One region of the Burkholderia sp. THE68 genome, then DNA from elsewhere that is predicted to be linked to it. Evidence: riboswitches for the same ligand, from Rfam matches in the RefSeq annotation. Region 1 holds a riboswitch; the other holds the start of a gene.
The links. A riboswitch is a leader RNA that binds a small molecule or an ion and turns the genes downstream of it on or off. The one in region 1 is predicted to bind cobalamin.
Positions count from the first base shown of each region.

Region 1 (7,745 bases):
CAATCGCGCCGAACGCGCCGATGCGCGAGTCGTGCATGATGCGCAACGCATCCTCGCGCGTGTACGCGCCGCCGAAGGCATCGACGCAATCGGCGAGTCCGTCTTCGTGGAACGCGCCTGTCAACACGAGCGTCGCGGCCATCGAAAGCAGCACCGCGACACTCGCGGGAAACACACGCAACGCCGCGAGATACACGAGCGCCGCGACGCCGCCGACCATCGCGCCGACGAGCGGAAAGTAACGCGCCGCCGCATTCAGATACGCGCGCTCGAAGCCGACCCAGCGCGGCACCGGCACGCGCGTGAAATAGCCAAGCGCGGTGAAGAAATAACGCAGTTCGTCGAGCGCACGCATCTCAATCGGCTTTGTTCGATACACCCGCCGACTCGAAGCTCGCCATCTCGTCGACGAACGCGACAGCCGCACGCAGAATCGGCAGCGCGAGCGCCGCGCCCGTGCCTTCGCCGAGCCGAAGATCGAGTTGCAACAGCGGCGCGGCATCGAAATGCGCCAGCATGCGGCGATGCCCCGTCTCGTTCGACGCATGCGCGAACACGCAATAGTCGAGCACGTCGGGCGCGATCTTCGCGGCCACCAGCAGCGCCGATGTCGCGATGAAGCCATCGACGAGAATCGTCATGCCGGCGCACGCGGCGGCGAGATACGCGCCCGTGATCATCGCGATTTCGAAGCCGCCGAAGGTCGCGAGCGTATCGATCGCGTCGCCCTCATTGCGATGCAGCGCGAGCGCGCGGCCGAGCACATCGCGTTTATGCGCGAGGCCGCGATCGTCGAGACCCGTGCCGCGCCCGACGCATTCGTCGATCGGCAGATCGCACAGGCGGCTCATCAGGCACGCCGCCGCCGACGTATTCGCGATGCCCATCTCGCCGAAGCCGATCACATTGGTGCCGAGCGACGCGTGATGCCGCACGCGCGCGGCGCCACGCGCGATGCCTTCGAGCGCGGTCTCGCGCGACATCGCCGGTTCTTGCGCGAAGTTGCGCGTGCCGAGTCCGAGCGACAGACGTTCGTATCCGTGATCGATGGGAATCGGCGTCGCGACGCCCGCATCGACGACTTCGAGCGTCATGCCGACCGAACGCGACAGCGCGTTGATGGCCGCGCCTCCGCTCAGGAAATTCGCGACCATCTGCGCGGTCACTTCCTGCGGATACGAACTCACGCCCTCTTTCGCGATGCCGTGATCGCCCGCAAAGACGATCATCGCCGGACGCTCGATGCGCGGCTTGACCGTGCGCTGAATCAGACCCATCTGCAGCGCGAGGGATTCGAGCCGGCCGAGGCTGCCCGGCGGCTTCGTTTTCATGTCGATGATGCGGCGCAGTTCCGCTTCGATGGCGCGGTCGAGTGCGCGGGGCAGCGGGAGGTCGTTGAGGGTGGACATCGAAATTCCTCTCATGAGCGATGAATGGATGGCACGAGCGCTTCGTGCTCGCCGTCGCGGATCAACGCGAGCGGATAGCCGAAGGCCGCGCTGGCGCGTTCGGGCGTCAGAACGTCGGTGACGCGGCCCGCGAAGGCGCCGCCTCGACCGTCGAGCAACAATGCGTGCGTCGCGAAACGGCGCGCGAGATTCAGATCGTGGCACGAGAACACGATGGTGCGCGCGTGCTCGCGCGCCGCGTCGCGCAGTGCATGAAGACAATCGATCTGATGATGCAGATCGAGATGCGAAAGGGGTTCGTCGAGCAACAGCAGCGGCGCGTTCTGGCACAACACTGCGGCCAGTGCGACGCGCTGGCGTTCGCCGCCGGACAGCGTCAGCACGTCGCGCGCGGCGAACGCCGCGAGGCCGAGCATGTCGAGCGCGGCGCGCGCGGCGCTGCGATCGTCGTCGCTTTCCCAGCCCCAGCCGGCCAGATACGGAAAGCGGTTGAGCAGCACGGTATCGAGCACGGTCGCGCTGAACGCGTCGTGCGTGGCTTGCGGCATCAACGCGCGTTCGCGTGCTAGATCCGCCGCGCGCCATGACGCGAGCGCGCGGCCTTCGAGCGACACGCGGCCCGATGCGGGTTTCATGAGGCCCGCCAGCACGTTGATAAGCGTCGTCTTGCCCGCGCCGTTCGGCCCGGCGATGCACCACACCTCGCCCGCCGACATCGTCTGCGTGAGACCGTCGATCAGCGTGCGCGCGCCCGCGCGAAGCACGATGGCATCGAGATGCAGCGTCATCGCGGTCTCCGCAGGAGCATCCACAGGAACATCGGCACGCCGATCAACGCGGTGACGACGCCCACCGGCAATTGCGCGGGCGCGATCACGGTACGCGCGGCGAGATCGGCGGCCATCACGGCGAGACCGCCCGCGAGCGCGGCGGCAGGCACGAGCATGCGCTGATCGTTGCCGAACGCGAGGCGCAGCAGATGCGGCACCACGAGCCCGACGAAGCCGATGGTCCCGGCTGTCGTCACCGCGGCCGCCGCGGCGATCGACGCCACGAGATAGACACGCAGCCGCACACGTTCGACCGGCACGCCGAGCGCGCGCGCCGCGGTGTCGCCGCGCAGCAGCACGTTCAGTTGCGGCGCGACCGGCACGATCGCGATGAGCGCGACGGCGAGCGCGATCAGCGCGGGCCACGGCGCCCCCGCGCCGTTGAGATCGCCCGTCAGCCAGAAGATCATGCCGCGCAGCCGGCTTTCGGGCGCGATGCTCAGAATCAGCGTGATCAACGCGCCCCATCCGGATGCGATCACGACGCCCGTCAGCAAGAGTCGCGGCGACGCGTCCGGTCCGCTTTGCCAGAGGTCCTTGCGCGCGAGTCCGAGCACGATGACGATCGATGCGAACGCGCCCGCGCACGCGGCGAGATCGACGCCCCACCACGGCAACGCGGCGAGCATCGCGGCGAGCGCGAAGGCTGCCGCGCCGCCGGACACGCCGAGCACGTAAGGCTCCGCGAGCGGATTGCGCAACAGCACCTGCAACAGCGCGCCGGCAAGCGCGAGCAGCGCGCCGGATGCAAAGCCTGCGAGCGCGCGCGGCAGGCGCAATGTGAGCACGATTTCATCGGCGATATCGGGTGTCGCGGCATGCGCGTGAAAGAGCGCGCCGATCGCGCGCGATACCGGCAACGCGACGCTGCCCAGCGCGAGCGACGCGACGAGCACGACGAGCGCCGCAATGCCGAGCGCGCTCCAGATCGCAGCCGCGCGACTCGCGTTCATCGCGCGCGGGCGCTCACTGACGCGACTCACGACGCGACTCACGACGCCGCTCACGACGCCGCTCACGACGGATGCCAGCCGAGCGTGACATAGGCGCCGCGTCGTGGCGTGTTGTACGAGTACGCGAGTTCATAGTCCTTGTCGAACAGATTGTCGATGCGCGCCGTGACGTACCACGACTTCGAGATGTCGTAGCGCGCCGACAGATTCACGATGCCATATCCCGCGAGCGTCGAATCGTAATCGCTGCGCTCTCCGCTCACGATCCACTCGCCGCCGACGCGCCAGCGCCCGATCGTGCGATGCGCGGTGAGCGTCGCGAAATGCCGCGCGCGGCGCGTCAGGTCCTGGTGATTCGTTTCGTCGACGGGATTCTGGAACGTCACGCCCGCGCGCACATCCGTTGCGCCGACATGGCCCGCCCACGATCCCTCGATGCCCTGCACTTTCGCGCGCCCGACGTTCTGCGCGACATAGTAGAAGCCGCCATCGGACACATAGTCGATCAGATTCGAATAGCGCGTCTGGAACAGCGTGACGCGCGCGACGCCGAGCGCATTCGATGCGTACTGCAACGCTGCCTCCACCGAATGGCTGCGCTCCGGCCGAATCGACGGATTGCCGCTGAACGGATAGTAGAGGTCGTCGAAGCTCGGCGCGCGAAACGATGCCGAATAGCTCGCGCTCGCCTTCCAGTGCGTATCGAAGTTGTACGCGTAGCCCAGATAGTAGCTGTTCGCGCCGCCGAAATCGGAATACTGGTCGTGACGCAAATTCGCCTGCACATCGCTCGCGCCGATATGCCCCACGTAGCCCACGAACACCGAGTTCACGTGACGATCGGGCGCGCTGAACTGATCGGAATCGAGCGTCTGATCGAGATGCTCGTAACCGAAGAGCAACTTGTGCGCCTCGGTGATCCTGACATCGTTCTGCCAGGTGTATTGACGGTTCTCCGAGTTGAAGCGGCTCGTATAGACGCCGTTCTGCTCGATATTCGCGCGGTCCTGTCCCTGCCCGATGATGAAATGCGTAGTCCAGTCGTCGGTGATCCTGCCGTTCGCGAACACGGACGCGGAGCGCACGCGGTCGTGCGTTTCGTTGATGTCGGCGGGCTGGCCGTAGGCATCGTCGAAACTGTTGATGCCGTTCGATTGCAGGAAGCGCACGCCCGCGTCCCATTTGTCGCTGAACTGGTGCCGCAGCGTCGCCGCGACGCTCTCGTTCAGATAGCCGTTCGCGTTCGGATTCGCGCCCGGCGCGATGGCCGGATCGAGCGACGAAAAGCCGTCGGTCTTCTCGCGCGAAACGTTCAGGCTGAAGGTCGTGCGGCCGTCCTTGTCGAGCGCGCCGTTCACGCCCGCTGACTGACGCTGCGTGTGATAGCTGCCGTACTCGGCCTCGAAGCTGAAACGCGGCGGATGCGGCTCGCCTTCCTTCGTGAAAATCTGCACGACGCCGCCGATCGCATTCGAACCATACAGCGCCGATACATTGCCGTTGACGACTTCGACGCGCCCGATCTGGTCGAGCATCAGTTGCGACAACTGCGCCGCGCCGAGCGAGACCGATTCGACGCGCACGCCGTCGATCAGAACCAGCGATTGCGACGACGCCGCGCCGCGTATAAAGAGACCCGAGTTCGCGCCCGGTCCGCCATTGCGCGTGACCTGCACGCCGGGTGCGAGCGCGACGAGGCCGAGCGCGTCAGTGGCATTGGTGTCGGCGATGTCCTGTTCGTCGAACACCGACGTCTGCGGGATCGATTCGGCGAGCGGCTGCGGCGCGCGCGTCGCGGTGACGACGACCGGCGCAAGCGTTTGCGATGAGTCGTCGGCCGCGTGCGCGGTGCTGGCGAGCGGCAAGATAATGAGCGCGGCGAGCGCGCCCAGAGGCGATGACATGGTGTGAAGCTTTCCCGTGGAGCGTGAGCGCGACCCCGCTCCCCGCGAGGACGATGCGCGACGAACGCATCGCGCGATATGCGCCGATGCGTCGAGCCTTGGCCGGTATCCGGGCTGGCGACGGATCGTCTCGCCTTCCCGCGCATTCGTGCGCAGTGGCGTCGACACGTTTCTTGCAGTCGCGACCGTGCGATGAAATTCGACACGCTCGCGCTGCAAAAACGCGCATGAGACGACTTGCAACTTGCGTTGCGGTCGCTTACCGTTGCGGGGGCAGCACAGGTTGGCTCGTCCCGGTTGAACTTCGGGGACTTCGCTCCCTGTTTCCCGTTTGACTGCATCCGCGAGATCCGCGGATGCGAGCACCAAAAGTGCGGCAAGTGTAGGAGCGCGGGTTGGGGCCGTCAAGAAAACGGCGCGGACAGATTGGCGCGGCGCATGACGAATCTAACGAGAAACAGCCGGGCCTGTCCTCAACGAGCGAAGCATCGGCGCTCGCGTTTATCTGCACACGAATGCATGACGACATGCGCTTGATTCGATGGATTAAGCGCGAGATCGCATGCTGTTACGTCTCGAAACGAGACAATTATCGGAAGCTCCGTTGAACCGCGCTAAAATGCGAGGTCTTTAGAGGACGCAGCACATGCTCAACGAACTCGAATCACTGTCAGGAAATATCGGCCGGCTGATCCAGATCAGCGAGCGCCACAAGCAGGCGCGCGAAGCGCTGCAGGAACAACTCGAACAGCTGCGCGCCGATCACGCGAACGTGCAGGCCGAACTCGAGCAGGTGCGTGAAGAACGCGACACGCTGCAATCCGAACGCGACTCGCTCTCCGCGAAAATCGACGACGCGCAAGTGCGCCTCAACGCGATTCTCGAAAAGCTGCCGCGTGCGAAGTCCGCGCAACATGCCGAAGCGGACAATCAACTCGATCTCCTCGAAGCCGATTCCCAGGAAGCAACTGAAGCGGAATTGCACGGCGAACATCATCAGGGAGAGAAGGCATGACGAACACGCAGATCGAAGTTTCCATTCTCGGGCAGCCGTATCGCCTCGCGTGCTCGCCGGAAACGGAAGGCGCGTTGCGCGAAGCAGTCGCGCGCGTCGACGCCGAGATGAACAAGGTGCGCAATGCAAGCAACGTGCGCGGCACGGATCGCATCGCAGTGATGGCGGCGCTTTCGCTGGCGTCGGAATTGCTTAAGCTGCAAGACAGCGTGCGTCACGGCGAGGCTTTCCCCGCCGAGGAAATCCGTCGCACGATGCATTCGATGAACGAACAACTGGGCGCCGTCATCGCGCAATACGAAGCGCAGTAAGGTGCCTGCGCGTCGAGTCAATCAGCGCGCAAAGTCAATCGAAAAAAGAAACCGTCGAATTGATGACTAGAGGCTGCAGAAGGCAAACGATTGGTGTAGAGTGACGTTTCCCTGCCTGGTTCGCCAAGGTCATATATTCCTTGAACCAATGCTACATTGGCACGGTTGCGGAACCTTGCAACATGGGCGCGCGCGTCGCTAGTCCGATGTACCCGAAGTGTTGCTTACCGCGACCAATCTTGAACCCAGGTTCAGGATGCCGGCCTAGCGGCTGTGGCGGGGACCTCTTCAAAAGAACGGCATCGGTTTTTCCGATGCCGTTTTTTCTTTTTGCATCGTCGATTTCCGCATAGCGAACAACCATGCGCTACTGGCTGATGAAGTCCGAACCGGACGAAGCGAGCATCGATCATCTCGCGCACGCGCCGAAAAAAACCTTGCCATGGACGGGCGTGCGCAACTATCAGGCGCGCAACTTCATGCGCGATCAGATGCAGATCGGCGACGGCGTGCTCTACTATCATTCGAGCTGTCCGGAGCCGGGCATCGCGGGCATCGCGAAAGTGTGCTCGACGGCCTATCCCGATCCCACGCAATTCGATCCGAAGAGCGATTACTTCGATCCGAAATCCACTCAGGAAACGCCGCGCTGGATGCTCGTCGACGTGAAGTTCGTGAAGAAGACACCGCTGGTCCCGCTCGCCGCGCTGCGCGAGCACAAGGAACTCGCCGACATGCAGGTGCTCGCGCGCGGCAATCGCCTGTCGATCACGCCGGTGACCGAAGCGCAATGGCGATTTATTACCGAGCAACTCGTCTAACAAGGAACTTACGACACGCGGGCCGCGCCTAAAGTCCGTCGCGAATCACGCGATATCCCGCGTTCGGAGTCCTTCGATGATCAACAAGAAAACCGCTGCCGCGCTCGCGCTTCTCGCGATGTCGGGCGCAGCGCTCAGCTTCTCTCAAATGGCCGCCGCGCAAACGGTGATTACGCAGCCGCAGCCCTCGGGCGTGCTGTCCCTATCGGCGCAGGCCAACGCGCAAGTGCCGCAGGATGTCGTCGACATCACGCTCTTCTTCGAGCAGGAAGCGGCCGATCCCTCCTCGCTCACCAACACGCTCAATCAGCGCGCAGAAGCCGCGTTGCGCGAAGCCAAGGGCGTCGAGGGCGTGACCGCCAAGAGCGGCTCGTTCACCGTGTACCCCACCACCGACCGCGACGGCAAGATCTCCGCGTGGCGCGGCCGCACGGAAGTCGTGCTCGAATCGCACGATTTCGCGGCGGCGTCGAAGCTCGCGGGCAAGATGAGTTCGTCGATG
Region 1 is NZ_AP022315.1:631,219-638,963, reverse strand. Features, by position in the region: gene BTHE68_RS03030 (adenosylcobinamide-GDP ribazoletransferase) at 1-355, opposite strand, end outside; gene cobT (nicotinate-nucleotide--dimethylbenzimidazole phosphoribosyltransferase) at 357-1,409, opposite strand; gene BTHE68_RS03020 (ABC transporter ATP-binding protein) at 1,421-2,197, opposite strand; gene BTHE68_RS03015 (FecCD family ABC transporter permease) at 2,194-3,192, opposite strand; gene BTHE68_RS03010 (TonB-dependent receptor domain-containing protein) at 3,255-5,096, opposite strand; cobalamin riboswitch at 5,180-5,482, opposite strand; gene BTHE68_RS03005 (ATPase) at 5,743-6,111, shown strand; gene BTHE68_RS03000 (cell division protein ZapA) at 6,108-6,422, shown strand; RNA gene ssrS (6S RNA) at 6,528-6,709, shown strand; gene BTHE68_RS02990 (EVE domain-containing protein) at 6,785-7,243, shown strand; gene BTHE68_RS02985 (SIMPL domain-containing protein) at 7,320-7,745, shown strand, end outside.

Region 2 (7,745 bases), on a different replicon from region 1:
GATGGGCGTCGCCGTGTTCTTCGGCATGTTGGGCGTGACGCTCTTCGGTCTGATGCTGACGCCGGTGTTCTACGTGATCCTGCGCAAGCTGTCCCGCACCGAGCATGTGACGGACAAGCACGGCTCGCATCCGCAGATGCGCGGTATCGGTGCCTCCTACGAGGCGCAATGAGGTCGATGATGATGAACAAGCTACATATCGTATCGAGTCTGATGGCCACGCTGTTGCTGGTGGCAGGCTGCTCGCTCGCGCCCACTTACGAGAAGCCGGACGTCAGCGCGCCGTCCGCCTACAAGGAAACGCCGCAACAGACGCTCGACGCATCCGAGGCGGGCACCTGGAAGACCGCGCAACCTTCGGAAGAGATGTTGCGCGGCGAATGGTGGACGATCTTCGACGACGCCACGCTGAACGATCTGGAAAAGCAGGCACAGGATGCGAACCAGAACCTGAAGGCGACGGCGGCGCGCGTGAAGGAAGCGCGCGCGATCAACCAGACGGCGCGCGCGGGCCTGTTCCCGACGCTCGACGCGGGCTTCGGCCCGACGCGCGAGAAGTTCTCGCCCGCATCGCAGTTCCTGCCGGCCGATGGCAACGTGCCCGCGCAAACGCTGTGGCGCGCGCAGGCGAGCGTGTCGTATGAAGTGGACCTGTTCGGCCGCGTGTCGAACTCGGTGCAGGCCGCCAACGCCGACACGCAGCAAAGCGAGGCGCTGTTCCGTTCGGTGCAGCTTGCCTTGCAGGCGGACGTCGCGCAGAACTACTTCAATCTGCGCGAGCTGGATGCCGAAACTGATGTCTTCACGCGCACGGTGCAGTTGCGCGAGCAAGCGCTGAAGCTCGTGCAGAAGCGCTTCACGGAAGGCGATATCAGCGAACTCGACGTCGCGCGCGCGAAGTCGGAACTCGCGACCGCGCGTTCGGACGCGATGACGGTCCAGCGTCTGCGCGCGGCGTCGGAACATAGTCTCGCGGTGCTGCTCGGCAAGGCGCCCGCCGAGTTCTCGATGGCGGCGAATCCGCTCAAGCAGGTGACGGTGCGTGTGCCGCCGGGATTGCCTTCGGCGTTGCTCGAACGCCGTCCGGATATCGCGGCGGCGGAACGCGCGATGGCGGCGGCCAATGCGCGCATCGGTGTGGCGAAGGCGGCGTTTTTTCCGTCGTTGACGCTGACGGGTTCGGGCGGCTTCGAATCGGCGACGCTCGGCGATCTTTTCAAATGGTCGAGCCGCACGTTCCTGCTCGGGCCGTTTGCGGGCACCGCGCTGAATATCCCGATCTTCGATGGCGGTCGTCGCAAGGGCAATCTCGCGAATGCGCGTGCCGTGTATGAAGAGGATGTCGCGAATTATCGGCAACAAGTGCTGGTTGCATTCCGCGAGGTTGAAGACAATCTTTCCGATCTGCGCATCCTCGAAGGTCAGACCGCGACGCAGGACGATGCTGTGAAGGCTTCGGTGCGGGCCGCGCAGCTTTCGCGGACGCAGTACACCGAAGGGGCAGTGAATTATCTCGATGTCATCGATGCCGAAAGGACGGTGCTTCAGACGCAGCGCGCGTCGGTGCAGTTGCAGGGGACGCAGGCGGTATCGACGGTGAATCTGATTCGCGCGTTGGGGGGCGGTTGGGGCGATGCCATGCCCAAGCCTGTCGTGGAGCCGAGTCTCGCGCAGAAGTAGGTTTTGTTTTTTGGGTTTTCGTCGCCGGGTCCCGAATACGAGATCCGGCGAAAGTCTGTTTACTCGATAAACAAAACCGATTGTTCGTCGAATGGAACATATGTCTTCACCTACGGAGCGTTTATCCGCAAGCCCCAAATCCATAAAATTCTAACTATGGGATAGGGAGCCGAAGATGAAAGACTTGATTGCAAGACAACTGTATCAGCCGGCGGTGGTGCTGCCACTGCTACTGTTGACGCGCCTGATGGTCACGCTCGACTTCAATCTCGCGCAGGTGATGTTCGTGATCATGCTGAGAGGTTCGCAGCACGCGTATCAATTCGCGCTGCGTCTTGCAACGGCACGTCAGCGCAGCAATGCCACAGTGAAGCATCTTCCCTGCAGCAACTGCTGCTGACGCAAGCCGCGACAATATCGACGCTCAATAGATCTCGGGAACGTACATCTCATCCGGCACAGGCTGCCGCAGATAATCGGGGTTGAACACACGAGCCGGCAACTCGATCTGCTGATGTTCGATCTCGTGATACGGCACCTGACTCAGCAGATGATGAATGCAGTTCAGTCGCGCCCGCTTCTTGTCGACGGCCTGCACGACCCACCATGGCGCTTCGGCGATGTGCGTGCGCTGAAGCATCACTTCCTTCGCCGCCGTGTACGCTTCCCATCGGCGGCGGCTTTCCAGGTCCATCGGGCTCAACTTCCATTGCTTGAGCGGATCTTCGATGCGCGCCTCGAAGCGCACTTCCTGTTCGTCGTCGGTGATCGAGAACCAGTACTTGATGATCTGGACGCCGCTGCGCACTAGCATCTTCTCGAACTCGGGGACCGAGCGAAAGAATTCTTCATACTCGGCGTCGGTGCAGAAATTCATCACACGTTCGACGCCCGCGCGGTTATACCAGCTGCGATCGAACAACACGATCTCGCCAGCCGCCGGCAAATGCGACACATAACGCTGGAAATACCACTGCGTGCGTTCGCGGTTGTTCGGCGCGGGCAGGGCCGCCACGCGGCACACACGCGGATTCAGCCGTTGCGTGATGCGCTTGATCGCGCCGCCCTTGCCGGCGGCGTCGCGTCCCTCGAAGATCACGACGAGCCGATGCCCCGTATGCACGACCCAGTCCTGCAACTTCACGAGCTCGCCCTGCAGACGGAACAGTTCGCGGAAATAGGTCTTGCGTAATTGCCGCTCTTCTTCCGAGAAGGTCGATTCGCCGTCCAGGAAGCGATCGTCGACCTCCATCTCGAACTCTTCGTCATAACTGTCGATGATATCGGCGTGAAAACGGCGCTGCTTGTCCGTCGTGTTCATGAAGGGCTCCGTGGGCGTTCTGGGGCGGCCGCCGGATCGAAACCGGTCGCGGCGCGGAACCGCCGATTATGCCGATATTCGATGGCATTCATATGACAGCGGCTGATTCGGGCATTGTAGTAACGCGATGTCGCGCACCGTTAGAATGTTCCCGCACTTCGATGGCATGCCGATGGCATTGCCAGCCTCCATTCAACGCCCACAGCGAGCGAACCCGATGACCGCAACGATCCAGAGTTTCGACGAAGCCCAAACCGCGCGCCTCGTGCCGTACGACCGGCTCGTGGACACGCTCGCCGCGACGATGCTCGATTACGCGGCGGGCCGCATCGTAAGTCCCGAGCGCATGGTGGTGCCGATCGAGGGGGGCGTCATGCTCTCGATGCCCGCGAGTGCCGCCGATCTCGCGATGCACAAGCTTGTGAACGTCTGCGCTGGCAACGGCGCGCGCGGTCTGCCGACGATCCACGGCCAGGTCACCGCCTACGATGCCGCGACCGGCGTGCCGCAGTTCATGCTCGACGGCCCGACGGTGACGGGTCGCCGCACGGCCTCGGTGTCGATGCTCGCGATCCGCGCGCTTCATGCCGATGCGCCGCGCGAAGTGCTCGTGATCGGCACGGGCAAGCAGGCGGCGTATCACGTCGAAGCGCTCGCAGCGGTTTATCCCGAAGCGCGCATTCGTGTGCAGGGCTCGCGTCCGGGGCGCGCCCGTGAATTTTGCGCGGCGCATGCGTCGGCGTCGGGCAATCTCGCCGCGTTGGACGAAGCCACGATCCCCGATTCGATCGATGTCGTCATCGCCGCGACCACGAGCAAGACGCCCGTCTACACGATGCCCGCGCGCGCGGGCCGCCTCGTGATCGGCGTGGGCGCCTTCACCGCCGATGCCGCCGAGATTGACGCCGCGACCGTTCATGCGAGCGAGCTTTATGTCGACGATCCCGCCGGTGCGCGGCACGAAGCGGGCGATTTCATTCTCGCGGGCATCGACTGGAGCGCGGTGCATGCGCTGGCCGAAGCGCTCGCGACATCGTCGAGCACCGTCGATGCCGCGCGTCCGGTGATGTTCAAATCGGTCGGCTGCGCGGCGTGGGATCTGGCGGCATGCCGCGTGGCGCGCGCGGTTTTGTCGGAAGAAAGCGGGACAGCGTAGAGTGATCGAGCTTGGAACGGTACTTGCTGGAGGTTTACAAATATGGACGGGCGCAAAGCCCCACCGCACAAACGGCGCAGCAATGCGCCACAGCAACCGAGCCAGTGAACCAACCCATGAAAAGTCGATACGACAGCAAATGGCATCCGTGGATTCCCGCGCGCGAAGACGGGCGCGAAGGCGCGGGCGGGGAGCGCCAGGCGGCTTCCCAGGGAAGCGCCTCACCGCCAGCGGCCTACTTCATTTCCGTACTGGAGCTTGCCACCGGCGAGAAGCTTGGAAGTGACGAGCGCGTGCGCGCCGTGGCCATGCTCGAATCGCAATTCGGCGAAGGCCGGCCGCGCACGCTGAAAGAAGCGGTCCGTATCTGCGCCGCCGCGATCGATTCATCCACCTTGCAGCGCATGGCGCGTGGTGCGAAGGCGTAATCAAAAACATATCGGACGAGGCGCGTTTTTTCACACGAGTGTAAAACGCGCGTGCCGCCGAAAGCGCGCATTCGTTCGAAACGCGCGCCTTACTCGCCTATTTGACAGTCTGAATCACCTCGAATCCTTCGAACTCCGGGTGGCCGAGATAAAGCTGGCGCGTTTCGCCGCCGGCGTTGCGATGCGCCGCGCGAAACGCGTCCGAGCGCGTCCAGTCCTCGAAGGCTGCCTGATTTGCCCAGATCGTATGGCTCGAATAGAGAACGTGATCGTCTTTCGCGGGCCCTTTGAGCAGATGAAACTCGACGAATCCCGGTACGTCCTTGAGATGCGTGTCGCGGCTGGTCCACAGGCGTTCGAAATCGGCCTCGGCGCCGGGCACGATCTTGAAGCGGTTCATGGCGATATACATGTCGATGCGTTTCCTTCAACGTAAGCGGTCAAAAGTAGAAGATATCAGCCGCGCCCGAGTTCGACGATCGTCGTGAAGCCGCCGAAAAACATGCGCTGCGGGTCGAACGGCATGTCGCCGGATTCCATCATCGTCTTGAGGCGCGCGTCTTCCATCACCTTCGCGTTGACGCGGTCGCGCTCTTCACGCGATGCGTAGACGATATACGAGAACACGACAGTCTCGCCGTCCTTCAACTGCACGCTCTGCGGAAACGATGTGACCTTGCCCGGCTTCACGTCGTCGGCGAGGGTCTCCACGAACTGCAGCGCGCCGTGCTCCAGCCAGATCTTGCCGGCGGCTTCGGCCATCGCGCGGTAGGCGTCGATCTTGTCGATCGGCACGGGTACGACGAATCCATCCACGTAGTGCGCCATCTGAGTCTCCTGAATCGGTTCGGGAAAGGGCCGCGCATGCGATGCGCTGCTCGTTTGAGCGTTTTGTAAGGAACGAAGTTCAGGCGAGCGTCCAGGCATCTCCGGGCGACGCGCGTTTGAGCACGGTGGACGAAAGCGGCGCGAGGTCCATTCCGTAGACGGACGCGAGCGGCGTGCCGAGCACATGCGCCAGCGCCACTTTCACGACGATCGCATGCGTGACGACGATGCAGCGCTCGCGCGCATTCAGGCGGTCGATGAAGGCGAGCCCCTGCGCGACGCGAATCGCCAGCATGCCGACGCTCTCGCCGCCGTGCGGACGCGCGAGCGGGTCCGCGAGCCACGCTGCGACATGCTCCGGCTCGCGCTCGCCCGTCTCGCGGATGGACAGCCCACGCCAGCGGCCATAGTCGAGGTCGTCGAACGCGGGCACGATCTCGAACGCATTCGCGATCCATCCTGCCGTCTCGCGCGTCACGCGTGCGGGGCTCGCGATCACGCGCGTCTGGCCATTCGCGCGCAACGACGCGAGCACAGCGCGCCCTTCGTGCTCGGCGGGTTCGTCGCCGGTGGGAAAGCGGCCGGTTTTCATCGCGCGCGTGGCGGCGTGGCACAGGAGGATGAGTTCCAAGGGAGCGGGACCGGCGGGATGAGATCGTTTTACTTTGCCGTCAATCGTCATAGAATGGCAAGCTTGCAGTGCGAGGAAGCCGGTGCAAACCCGGCACGGTCGCGCCACTGTATGCGGTTCGTGTGTCGAAAGGCGCTGTGCCGCGAGTCAGACCCCGCTGCACGCTCTTCATCAATCGGGACGCGCTTTTCCCTGGAGAACCAAAATGAATGCTTCCAACGCGCCGGCCTTTTCCGCTCCGGTTTCCCCGTCGCTCGACGTACCCGTGCCCATTCCGGTGCGCGAAGTGCTGCCCTGGGCCGTATTCATCGGCCTGATTCTGTTGATCGCCATCTATTTCGTCGGGGCCGAGCAGGGCGCGACGTCGATTTTCTCGGGCACCTACGTCCACGAATTCGTTCACGACGGCCGGCATCTGCTCGGCTTTCCGTGCCACTGAGGTCCCGTCATGATTCGCACTTTGCTGATACGCGGCATGATCGCGGGATTGGTCGCGGGCCTGATCGGCTTCGGTTTCGCGCGTGCGTTCGGCGAGCCGTCGGTGGCGCGCGCGATCGCGTTCGAGGAGCAGCATGAGCATGCGCAGGCGCCGCATGAACATGACCATGCCGATGCATCGGCTACAGCAGCGCATTCGCACGATCACGGCGACGAAGAACTCGTCTCACGCGATACCCAAGCGGGCCTTGGTCTGCTGACCGGCGTTGCCGTATTTGGCACCGCGCTGGGCGGTCTTTTTTCGCTCGTGTTCGCGTTCGCTTATGGACGGCTCGGCGCGCTGCATGCGCGCGGCACGTCGGCGCTGCTGGCGTTGTTCGGCTTCGTGAGCGTGGCCATCGTGCCGTTTCTCAAGTACCCGCCGAATCCGCCGGCAGTGGGCAATCCCGAGACCATCGGGCCGCGCACGGCGCTCTTCTTCGGCATGGTGGCCATTTCGATCGCGGCGGCTGTGTTTGCCGTGCGGCTCCAGCGGCGCATGCAGGCGCGGCATGGCGGCTGGAACGCGACGCTCATCGGCGCGGCGGCGTATCTCGTCGTGATCGTGGTGGCGCAGGTCGCGTTGCCCCGTATTGATGAAGTCCCGGCCGAATTCTCCGCATCGCTCTTGTGGAATTTCCGGCTCGCCGCGATCGGGATTCAGGCGCTGATCTGGGCCGCGCTCGGTCTCGTGTTCGGCGCGCTCGCGGCGCGGGAACTGGAACGGCCGGCAGTCAGGCGCATGGCCGCGGCTTGAACGGCCGCGTTGCCTATTTCGTTATCGCCGCACGCCGCGCAAGCAGTTCGTCGAATAAGGCGAGTTTCGCGGCGTCATCCATCGCGCGGAAGGTCTTGATCTCTTCGCGGCTTCGAAAGCAGCCGAGGCACAGCCCGTTATTGGCATCGAGCTTGCAGACGTCGGTGCAGGGCGAGCCGACTGGTTGCTGAGTTTTGGCGCGTTCGATCGTGAATGCGAGGTCGAGCGGCGTGCGAATGTCTGGCGTGGTCGTCATAGTGATTCACCGCGAAAGAGCGCGGCGGCTGCGGCCGGATTCGACGGCCAGTATGCGTGCATGTAGGTGGCCGTGACCGGGCCGTGTCGATAAAGCGCTTCGCCCGATGTGCCGGTGGTCGCGTGCGTTGCCTGAAGCGTGGGCTGCATCGGCGTCTGCAAGGTCGAGTAGTGGAACGTGTGGCCCGTCATCGGGCCGTGCGTCGTGTCGA
Region 2 is NZ_AP022316.1:918,263-926,007, reverse strand. Features, by position in the region: gene BTHE68_RS17865 (efflux RND transporter permease subunit) at 1-172, shown strand, start outside; gene BTHE68_RS17860 (efflux transporter outer membrane subunit) at 169-1,680, shown strand; gene BTHE68_RS17855 (hypothetical protein) at 1,856-2,080, shown strand; gene ppk2 (polyphosphate kinase 2) at 2,105-3,001, opposite strand; gene lhpI (bifunctional Delta(1)-pyrroline-2-carboxylate/Delta(1)-piperideine-2-carboxylate reductase) at 3,219-4,157, shown strand; gene BTHE68_RS17840 (hypothetical protein) at 4,181-4,585, shown strand; gene hmuQ (heme-degrading protein HmuQ) at 4,683-4,997, opposite strand; gene BTHE68_RS17830 (DUF1428 domain-containing protein) at 5,042-5,413, opposite strand; gene BTHE68_RS17825 (histidine phosphatase family protein) at 5,493-6,044, opposite strand; cobalamin riboswitch at 6,094-6,220, shown strand; gene BTHE68_RS17820 (CbtB domain-containing protein) at 6,250-6,483, shown strand; gene BTHE68_RS17815 (CbtA family protein) at 6,493-7,278, shown strand; gene BTHE68_RS17810 (DUF1289 domain-containing protein) at 7,292-7,534, opposite strand; gene BTHE68_RS17805 (cobyrinic acid a,c-diamide synthase CobB) at 7,531-7,745, opposite strand, start outside.
Region 2: linked by a shared signal. The riboswitch ahead of BTHE68_RS17820 (CbtB domain-containing protein) and the one ahead of BTHE68_RS03010 (TonB-dependent receptor domain-containing protein) in region 1 are both predicted to bind cobalamin.